2 regions of the Janibacter sp. YB324 genome follow, and region 1 is predicted to be linked to the other one. Evidence: predicted binding sites of a transcription regulator. Region 1 holds the regulator's gene; the other holds the start of a gene.
What was found. The regulator HrcA, encoded in region 1, represses chaperone genes, less so after heat shock. The targets are predictions, from matches to a motif close to TTNGCACTCGNNNNNNNCGAGTGCNAA.
Positions count from the first base shown of each region.

Region 2: the regulator HrcA is predicted to act here: its motif matches at 2,485-2,511, upstream of groL (chaperonin GroEL).

Region 1 is NZ_CP060120.1:2,015,382-2,020,290, forward strand. It holds partial or broken gene dnaJ (molecular chaperone DnaJ) at 1-933, opposite strand, end outside; gene hrcA (heat-inducible transcriptional repressor HrcA) at 990-2,024, opposite strand; gene H7A72_RS09775 (DUF3097 domain-containing protein) at 2,166-3,047, shown strand; gene fabG (3-oxoacyl-ACP reductase FabG) at 3,312-4,067, opposite strand; gene H7A72_RS09785 (trimeric intracellular cation channel family protein) at 4,138-4,788, opposite strand; gene hemW (radical SAM family heme chaperone HemW) at 4,781-4,909, opposite strand, start outside.
Region 2 is NZ_CP060120.1:344,414-349,322, forward strand. It holds gene H7A72_RS01755 (aminotransferase class V-fold PLP-dependent enzyme) at 1-724, shown strand, start outside; gene H7A72_RS01760 (DUF3263 domain-containing protein) at 831-1,130, shown strand; gene H7A72_RS01765 (hypothetical protein) at 1,282-1,746, shown strand; gene H7A72_RS01770 (hypothetical protein) at 1,849-2,418, shown strand; gene groL (chaperonin GroEL) at 2,665-4,299, shown strand; gene H7A72_RS01780 (MoxR family ATPase) at 4,381-4,909, shown strand, end outside.

The DNA of each region.
Region 1 (4,909 bases):
GGTGCGTGACGCCGAGGCCGGGCAGGACGATCGTGTCGCCGGGCTGGGTGCCCCGCTTGATGGTGATCTCCTGCTCGCCGTCGAGGGTGGCGAAGCTCATCGTCACCCCGAGCGCCGCCGCGGTCATCGGCACCGCGACGGACGCGTGCAGGTCGTCACCGCGCCGGGTGAAGGTCTCGTGGTCACGCACCCGCAGCTCGACGTAGAGGTCACCGGCCGGCCCGCCACCGGGACCGACCTCCCCTTCGCCCTCGAGGTGGATGCGGGTGCCGCTGTCGACGCCGGCGGGGATGCGCACGGTCATCGTGCGGCGGTTGCGCACCCGGCCCTGGCCGGAGCACTCGTGGCAGGGGTTGGGGATGACCTCGCCGAAGCCCTGGCAGGTCGGGCACGGGCGGCTGGTCATCACCTGACCCAGGAAGGAGCGCTGCACCTGCTGGACCTCGCCGCGGCCGGCGCAGGTCTCGCACGTGCGGCGGCCGGTGCCCGGCTGGGCGCCGTCGCCGGAGCAGGTGCCGCAGACGACGGCGGTGTCGATGGTCAGCTCCTCCTGACCGCCGAAGACCGCGGTCGCGAGGTCGAGCTCGAGCCCCACGAGACCGTCCTGCCCGCGCGCCGAGCGCGAGCGGGGGCCGCGGCCGGCGCCGCCGGCCGCCTGCCCGAAGAACTGCTCCATGATGTCGCTGAAGGTGAAGCCGGCGCCGAAGCCGTCGTGGGCACCGTAGGGGTCGCCGCCCATGTCGTACTGGCGGCGCTTCGTCTCGTCGGAGAGGACGTCGTAGGCCTGCGAGACCCGCTTGAACTGCTCCTCGGCCTCGGGGCCCCGGGGTTGACGTCGGGGTGCAGGGTGCGGGCGAGCTTGCGGTAGGCCCGCTTGATCTCCTCGGGCGTCGCCTCACGGCTGACGCCCAGGTCCTCGTAGTAGTCGTTCACGCGTGACGTCCTCGTGGGTCGTGGGTCGGTCTGGTCAGGTGCGGAGCGGACGCCGGTCAGGCATCCACGATCCGCGAGAGATAGGTGGCGACGGCACGCACCTGTGCCATCGTCGCCGGGTAGTCCATGCGGGTCGGGCCGAGCACGCCGACGGCACCGACCTGCTCGTCGCCCGCGCCGTAGCCGGAGGTGACGAGCGAGGTCCCCTGCAGCCCGGTCACGGGATTTTCGGAGCCGATGCGCACGGACACGCCGGGCGCCTCCTGATCGGCCTCGACGCTGAGCAGCTTGAGCAGCACGACGTGCTGCTCGAGGGCGTCGAGCACCGGCTCGAGGGTCATCGGGAAGTCGCTCGAGCTGCGCGCGAGGTTGGCCGTGCCGGCCAGGGTGACCTTGGTCGCCCGCTCCTCGGCCAGTGCCGCCTCGACGACACCGATGACCCCGGCGGTGAGGGCGTCCTCGGTCTCGACGTCCTCGTCGTGCAGGGTGCGCAGCGACTCCAGCGCCTCGGCGAGGCGGCGGTCGCGGGTGGCGGCGTTGACCCGGCCGCGTGCGCTGGCCAGGGCATCGGCGCCCTGGGGAGCCAGGTAGTCGACCCCCGTGGGCACCACGCGCTGCTCGACGCGGCCGGTGCCCATGATGACGACGACCATGAGCCGGGTCTCGCTCATCGGCACCAGCTCGATGTGCTTGACCGTGCTGCGGGTGAGCGAGGGGTACTGCACGACCGCGACCTGCCGGGTCAGCGTCGACAGCAGACGGACCGTGCGGTCGAGGACGACGTCGAGGTCGTCGGCACCCTCGAGGTAGTCGGTGATCGCCGCGCGCTCCCCCCGGGACATGGGGCGGATCGCCTGCAGCCGGTCGACGAAGAGCCGGTAGCCGGCATCGGTCGGGATGCGCCCCGCAGAGGTGTGTGGGGCGATGATGAGCCCCTCGTCCTCGAGCGCGGCCATGTCGTTGCGCACGGTCGCGGCCGAGACGTTGAGCTGGTGGCGGTCGAGCAGCGCCTTGGAGCCGACCGGCTCCGACGTCTGGACGTAGTCCTCGACGATGGCGCTGAGCACGGCCATGCGGCGCTCCTGGCTCATGCTGACCTCCTTCGACACCCACGAACGGGACCGCTGGCACTCGGTCCACCTGAGTGCCAAGTCTACGACCGGGGCGGCCATTCCCCGGAATCCGGCGTGCCGACGCCGCGAGTGACCTCCCTTCGGCCTACCGTCCGTGCCGTGAGCGATCGATACGGCATGGACGTCCTCTCCGGCGACTGGAAGTCGAAGGGCCGGCTGGCCCGACCGACCTCGCGGGCGATGGAGGCCGCGCCGGGCACCGTCGTCGAGGACGTCGAGACCGGCTGGGTCGGCGCCGTGGTCGCCGTGGAGAAGGCGGGCGGCGTCCACGTCGTCCACCTCGAGGACCGGCGGGGCAAGGTCAAGGCCTTCCCGCTCGGTCCGGGCTTCCTCGTCGACGGCGCCCCGGTCTCGCTCACCGCGCCGAAGGGGGCCCAGCGCGCGGCCCTCGCAGCCGCCGAGAAGCAGGCCTCCCGCACTACGAGCGGGTCCGTCGCCGTGCACGACGCCAAGGCCCGGGTCGCCATCGGGTCCCGGATCTTCGTCGAGGGCCGCCACGACGCCGAGCTCGTCGAAAAGGTCTGGGGCCACGACCTGCGGGTCGAGGGCGTCGTCGTCGAGATGCTCGACGGCGTCGACGACCTCGCGGCCGCGATCCGCGACTTCGCCCCCGGCCGCGGTCGGCGGATGGGGGTCCTCGTCGACCACCTCGTGCCGGGCAGCAAGGAGTCGCGCATCGTCGCCGAGGCCAACAAGGTCGCGCCCGAGCACGTGCTCGTCCTCGGGCACCCCTACGTCGACGTGTGGCAGTCGGTGCGCCCGCAGCGCCTCGGCATGGAGGTCTGGCCGACGATCCCCCGCTCGATGGAGTGGAAGCGCGGGATCTGCGCCCACCTCGGCTGGCCCCACGACTCCCAGGCCGACATCGCCCGCGCCTGGAAGCAGATCCTGGGCACCGTCCGCAGCTATGCCGACCTCGAGCCCGCCCTCCTCGGGCGCGTCGAGGAGCTCATCGACTTCGTCACGGCGCCCGAGGGCTGATCCTCCCCGCTCCCTGAGGAGGTCGCCCGCGGCCGTCTCGAAGGGTTGCCCCGACGCCCGTCCGGCCGGACCGATTGACCGGGAAGATCGGATCCGGCCGGGAAAGCTGCTGGTGACCGCGAAATTGCGCGGTCACCTGCAGCTTTCCCGGCCACGAGCGGATTTCCCGGCCACGGGCTGAGCGCGTCGGCACCGGACCGCAGGCGAAGGGGGATGCCGGCGCAGATCCAGCCGACGTCACGCACGACGACGGCCGCCGAGGGGTCAGTCCTTCGGGCCGCCTGCGACGTAGATGACCTGGCCGGACACGAAGCCGGCCTCCTCGGACAGGAGGAAGGACGCGGTGGCGGCGATGTCCTCGGGCTGGCCGACGCGGCCGACCGGGGTCTCCTTGGCCGCGTGGGCGAGGAAGTCCTCGAAGGGCACACCGATGCGCTCTGCGGTCGCGGCCGTCATGTCGGTCTGGATGAAGCCGGGGGCGATCGCATTGGCCGTCACGCCGAACTTGCCGAGCTCGATCGCCAGGGTCTTGGTGAAGCCCTGCATGCCGGCCTTGGCGGCCGAGTAGTTGGTCTGGCCGCGGTTGCCCAGGGCAGAGGTCGAGCTGAGGTTGACGATGCGGCCGTACTTTTCCGCGGTCATGTGCGCCTGGGCGGCCTTGGTCATGAGGAAGGCGCCCCGCAGGTGGACCGCCATGACCGAGTCCCAGTCGTCGACGCTCATCTTGAAGAGCATGTTGTCGCGGATGATGCCGGCGTTGTTGACGAGCAGCGTCGGGGCACCGAGCTCCTCGGCCACGCGAGCGACGCCCGCCTCGACCTGCTCGGCGTCGGAGACGTCGACGCCCACGGCCAGGGCGGTCCCGCCCCCTTCGGTGATCTCGTCGACGACCGCCTGGCAAGCGGACTCGTCGAGGTCGAGCACGGCGACGTGGTGGCCGTCGGTGGCGAGGCGAAGGGCGATGGCCCGGCCGATCCCGCGGGCGGCTCCGGTGACGATGGCGGTGCGAGTCGTGGTCATGCGGCCCATCGTGCGCCATCGGGTAAGCGCTCGCACACCTGAGTCCGCGGAGCGGTCATCGAGGCCCGGGTCAGCGGCGGTGCACCCGGCTCGGGCGCCACGTCGCCTCGGTCGGCAGCATCCACCCACGCCGTCGAGCGAGGTCGCACACGCCGCCGCCGATGAGCAGTGCGCCCAACGAGGCGAGCGGATCAGCGGTCACCAGCTCGAGCAGGACGAAGGAGGCGCCGCCGGCGAAGGCCGCGGTCGCGTAGAGCTCGGAGCGCTGCAGGATCGCGGGCACGCTGCCGAGCATGACGTCGCGCACGACTCCTCCCCCGCACGCGGTGAGCACGCCGAGCAGGATCGCCGGGAGCCAGTGGATGTCGAGCAGCAGCGCCTTCTGGGTGCCGACGACGGCCCAGGTGCCGAGCGCCACGGCGTCCACCCAGGGGAAGACCTGCCGCCAGCGGCGCCCTTCGAGCGGGACGAGGAAGGCGATGCCCGCCGCGACGAGGGCCACGGTGAGGTAGCGCAGGTCGGTCAGCGCGACGGGCTGGACGTCGAGGAGCACGTCACGGATCGCGCCGCCCCCCAAAGCGGAGATGATCGCCAGCACCGAGAATCCGACCGGGTCGAGCTGGTGGCGGCGGGCGACGGCCCCACCCAGCAGACCGTTGGCGAAGACGCCGAGCAGATCGAAGGCCGCGATGAGGTCAGGGATCTGCGGGACGTCAGGCACCGGCGCTCCCCACGAGGTGGTGGACGACGGTGTCCGCGAGCAGCCGACCCCGGCGGGTGAGGACGACCCGACCGCGCACTGCCTCGCGGCCGTCGACGAGCCCGTCGGCGACGAGGCCGGC
Region 2 (4,909 bases), 1.7 Mb from region 1:
GCTCCTGGTCAACGGGCCCGAGACCTACTTCGCGGTCGTCGCGACCGCGGGCACGACCAACTTCGGCATCGTCGACGACCTCGAGTCGGTCGCGCAGGTGTGCCGCGAGCTCGGCATCTGGTTCCACGTCGACGGTGCCTACGGCGGTGCGGGCCTCGCGGCGCCGTCGGTGCGCCACCTCTACGCGGGCATCGAGCACTGCGACAGCTTCATCGTCGACCCGCACAAGTGGCTCTTCGCCCCCTTCGACTGCTGCGCGCTGATCTACCGCAACCCCGCGGCGGCCCTCAATGCCCACACCCAGCACGCCGGCTACCTCGACGTGCTCACCGAGGCGACCGACTGGAACCCCACCGACTACTCCGTCGGCCTCACCCGACGGGCCCGCGGGCTGCCCTTCTGGTTCTCCCTCGCCACGCACGGCACGCAGGCCTACAGCGACTCGGTCGAGCAGACGCTGCGTGTCGCCGCCTTCGCCGAGGCCGAGGTCGCCCGCAGGGACGACCTCGAGCTCGTCGGCGAACGCTTCCTGTCCGTCCTCGTCTTCCGGCGCAAGGGCTGGGCCGCGGCCGACTACCAGGTCTGGTCCGACCGGATCCTCGACGAGGAGTTCGCCTTCGTCGTCCCGACCAACCACGACGGCGAGACGCTGGCGCGCTTCGCGATCGTCAACCCGCAGACGACGACGGAGGACATCGTCGCGATCCTCGACTCCATGGGCTGAGTGTGCTGTGACGGGTGAGGCGAAGGGGGCGCGAGTGACCCCCCTCGTCCGCGCTGTCCAGCCGACACGCCGAAGGGAATGACAGGCGTGTGATTACGCCGGTACAGTGCGACGCGTGAACCTCGCAGACCAGACCGCCGCGCCGACCCCCTCGGTCCCGCTCTCGGACCGCGACCGCGAGATCCTCGCCTTCGAGCGCCAGTGGTGGAAGTTCGCCGGCTCCAAGGAGCAGGCGATCAAGGAGCTCTTCGACATGAGCTCCACCCGCTACTACCAGGTGCTCAACGCCCTGATCAACAACCCCGCGGCGCTCTCCGAGGACCCCATGCTGATCAAGCGTCTGCGCCGCCTGCGCGACCAGAGGCAGCGCACCCGCAGCGCCCGCCGCCTCGGGTTCGAGGTCTGAGCGCCGCTCCAGATCACAGATCGGTCTCGGATTCGCGTCCGGGCCAACCGGAGCCGCCCCGGCCACGTCTGACTCCACGGGAGGGACGCCGAGGGCGGCTCCGGTGCGCAGGGGGTACCGGAGCCGCCCTCGGACTTGGCAGGGTGGGGCCATGAGCGACATGGACTGGAGCACCCCCGAGGGCCTCGCCGCGATCCGCGCCCACCTCGCCGAGCGCCTCGACGGCTGGACGCCGCCGGTGGCCTGGGCCGTGGGCATCACCCCCGCGACCAGCGACCCGGACGTGCAGTTCCCGCACGTCAACCTCCCCGGCGGCAGCCACGGGCTGGCGGCCGTCGTCCTCGCCTCCGTGCTGCGGCACGACGGCGCCACTGCCACCCTCGACGTCTCCGTCGACCAGCTGCAGGCGGCCGTCGAGGGACTCGAGCCCGCGCAGGCGTGCACGACCGTCGAGCACCCCAACATCGGCGCCTGGCGCGGACTGCTCACCGAGGCCCGCGACAACCCGGTCCGTGAGCTCGTGGCGGTCTTCGTCGCCGACCTCGACGACCCGGTCTCCTCCGACGCCGACGGCGAGATGCGCGCCGGGTTCGAGGGGCTGCACCCGCGCGCCTGACCAACGCCCGCCGCCGGTCGACGCAACCGTCCGCCCCCTTCGTGCGTCTCCCGTTGTGAGGGTCGTCACCGTCGACGACCCCATGACAGACAGGGGAGAGACATGAAGACCACCACACGCACACTGCTGGTGACCGCGGCATCCGTCGGTCTCGTCGCCACCGGGGCGAGTGCCCAGGCCGCGCCGGCCGACACGACGCGCGTGCTCGCCGAGCACGTCACCGTCCGGGTCATGCTCGACGGGGCGATGAGCGGGGCGCGGGGCAACCAGCACCGGTTCACCTACCAGACCGACACCGAGGGGATGCCGTGGCCGGCCTCGGCCATGAAGATCACTTCCTTCTTCTGCCCGACCGGCGCCACCGTCGCCCAGACGTGGCGGTCGAGCCGGTGCACTCACCGCAGCACGAGATACCTGCGGCCCCGGAGCGCCGACTACCGGGTGAGCTCGACGATGCGCTCGGCCGTGGTGGACGGGACCCTCGTGTCCGGTAGCCGGCGCTTCGCCGCTGACTTGACGCTCTTCGCCGACGGCGCCCAGCGCACGAGCAACCACGGCGGGGCGGTGCGCCGTGAGGTCGACGCCAACGTGTCCGGCACCGTGGGCGGGGCCCGGGTGCGGTGGAGCACCCGAGGGGAGGCCTGGATCCACCGCTACGAGACCGTGCGCTGAGGTCACCCACGAACCCACGACCACGGAGTGCGGCCGGCTGGCCGCACTCCGTCGTCCGCCACGGCGTTTGCACTCGCTCGGTGAGAGTGCCAATAATGGGTCTTAGCACTCTCCTTGTGAGAGTGACAGTCCTGACCGGTCAGGTGAGGGGCGCGATCGCACGGTGACGTGAGCCGGGTGGTCGCACTCCGTCCGTCGCGGGCACCCCCGGTCGCACCCTTCGATTCGCGTGGAGGAACCACCCGAATGGCAAAGCTCATTGCTTTCGACGAGGAGGCCCGTCGCGGTCTCGAGCGGGGTATGAACACCCTCGCCGACGCCGTCAAGGTCACCCTCGGCCCCAAGGGCCGCAATGTCGTCCTGGAGAAGAAGTGGGGCGCCCCCACGATCACCAATGACGGCGTGTCCATCGCCAAGGAGATCGAGCTCGACGACCCCTACGAGAAGATCGGGGCCGAGCTGGTCAAGGAGGTCGCCAAGAAGACCGACGACGTCGCCGGTGACGGCACGACGACGGCGACCGTCCTCGCCCAGGCGCTCGTGCGCGAGGGCCTGCGCAATGTCGCGGCCGGCGCCAACCCCATGGCCCTCAAGCGCGGTATCGAGAAGGCCACCGCTGCGGTGTCCGACGAGCTGCTCGCGATGGCCAAGGAGATCGAGACCAAGGAGCAGATCGCTGCCACGGCCTCCATCTCCGCCGCTGACCAGGAGATCGGCGCCAAGATCGCCGAGGCCATGGACAAGGTCGGCAAGGAAGGCGTCATCACCGTCGAGGAGAGCAACACCTTCGGGCTCGAGCTCGAGCTCACCGAGGGCATGCGCTTCGACAAGGGCTACATCTCCGGCTACTTCGTCACCGACACCGAGCGCATGGAGACCGTGCTCGAGGACCCCTACGTCCTCATCGCCAACTCCAAGATCGGCTCGATCAAGGACCTCCTGCCCGTCCTCGAGAAGGTCATGCAGGCCGGCAAGCCGCTGCTGATCATCGCCGAGGACCTCGAGGGCGAGGCGCTGTCGACGCTCGTCGTCAACAAGCTCAAGGGCACCTTCAAGTCCGTCGCCGTCAAGGCCCCGGGCTTCGGTGACCGCCGCAAGGCCATGCTCGCCGACATCGCCATCCTCACCGGTGGCCAGGTCATCTCCGAGGAGGTCGGCCTCTCCCTCGAGACCGCCGAGCTCGACCTGCTCGGCCGCGCCCGCAAGGTCGTCGTCACCAAGGACGAGACGACCATCGTCGAGGGTGCTGGCGACCAGGACCAGATCGCCGGCCGCGTGAACCAGATCAAGGCCGAGATCGAGAACAGCGACTCGGACTACGACCGCGAGAAGCTCCAGGAGCGCCTCGCCAAGCTCGCCGGCGGCGTCGCCGTCATCCGTGCGGGCGCGGCCACCGAGGTCGAGCTCAAGGAGCGCAAGCACCGCATCGAGGACGCCGTGCGCAACGCCAAGGCCGCTGTCGAGGAGGGCATCGTCGCCGGTGGTGGCGTCGCGCTCCTGCAGGCGACCAAGGCCGCCTTCGACAAGCTCTCGCTCGAGGGTGACGAGGCGACCGGCGCCAACATCGTGCGCGTCGCGGCGGGTGCCCCGCTCAAGCAGATCGCGGCCAACGCCGGCCTCAACGGCGGCGTCGTCACCGAGAAGGTCGAGAACCTGCCTGCGGGCGAGGGCCTCAACGCCGCGACCGGTGAGTACGTCGACATGATCGCCCAGGGCATCATCGACCCGGCCAAGGTCACGCGCAGCGCGCTGCAGAACGCCGCTTCCATCGCGGCGCTCTTCCTCACCACCGAGGCCGTCGTCGCCGACAAGCCGGAGAAGGCCGCCCCGGCCATGCCCGGTGGCGACGACATGGGTGGCATGGGCGGCATGGGCTTCTGAGCCCACCCCGCACCACCTGCACCACGCGCGAAGGGCGGTTCCCCGGTCACGGGGGACCGCCCTTCGGCGTACCCTTCCTGCATGACGTCACCGCAGGAGCTGGCGGACCGGCTGGGTGCCACGGGTTACCTCGCCGACGAGGACCTCGCCACCGTGGTCTTCCTCGCCCGGGAGATGCGCCGGCCGCTGCTGCTCGAGGGGGCGCCGGGCACGGGCAAGACCGCGCTCGCCGAGGCCCTCGCCGAGCTCGAGGGCGTGCCGCTCGTCCGGCTGCAGTGCTACGAGGGCATCGACGCCTCGCAGGCCCTCTACGACTGGGACTTCCCGCGGCAGATCCTCCACCTTCGCACCCTCGAGGCGCTCCACGCGAGTGGTGGGCTCGAGGCGTCCGAGGCCGAGAGCTCGCTCTTCGACGAGCGCTACCTCCTCGAGCGGCCGGTCCTGCAGGCCCTGCGGCGGGCCCCGGCGGTGCTGCTCGTCGACGAGATCGACCGGGCCGACGACGAGTTCGAGGCCTTCCTGCTCGAGGTCCTCTCGAGCTGGAGCGTGAGCATCCCCGAGCTCGGGACCGTGCGCGCCCAGGTGCCGCCGACGGTCGTGCTCACCTCCA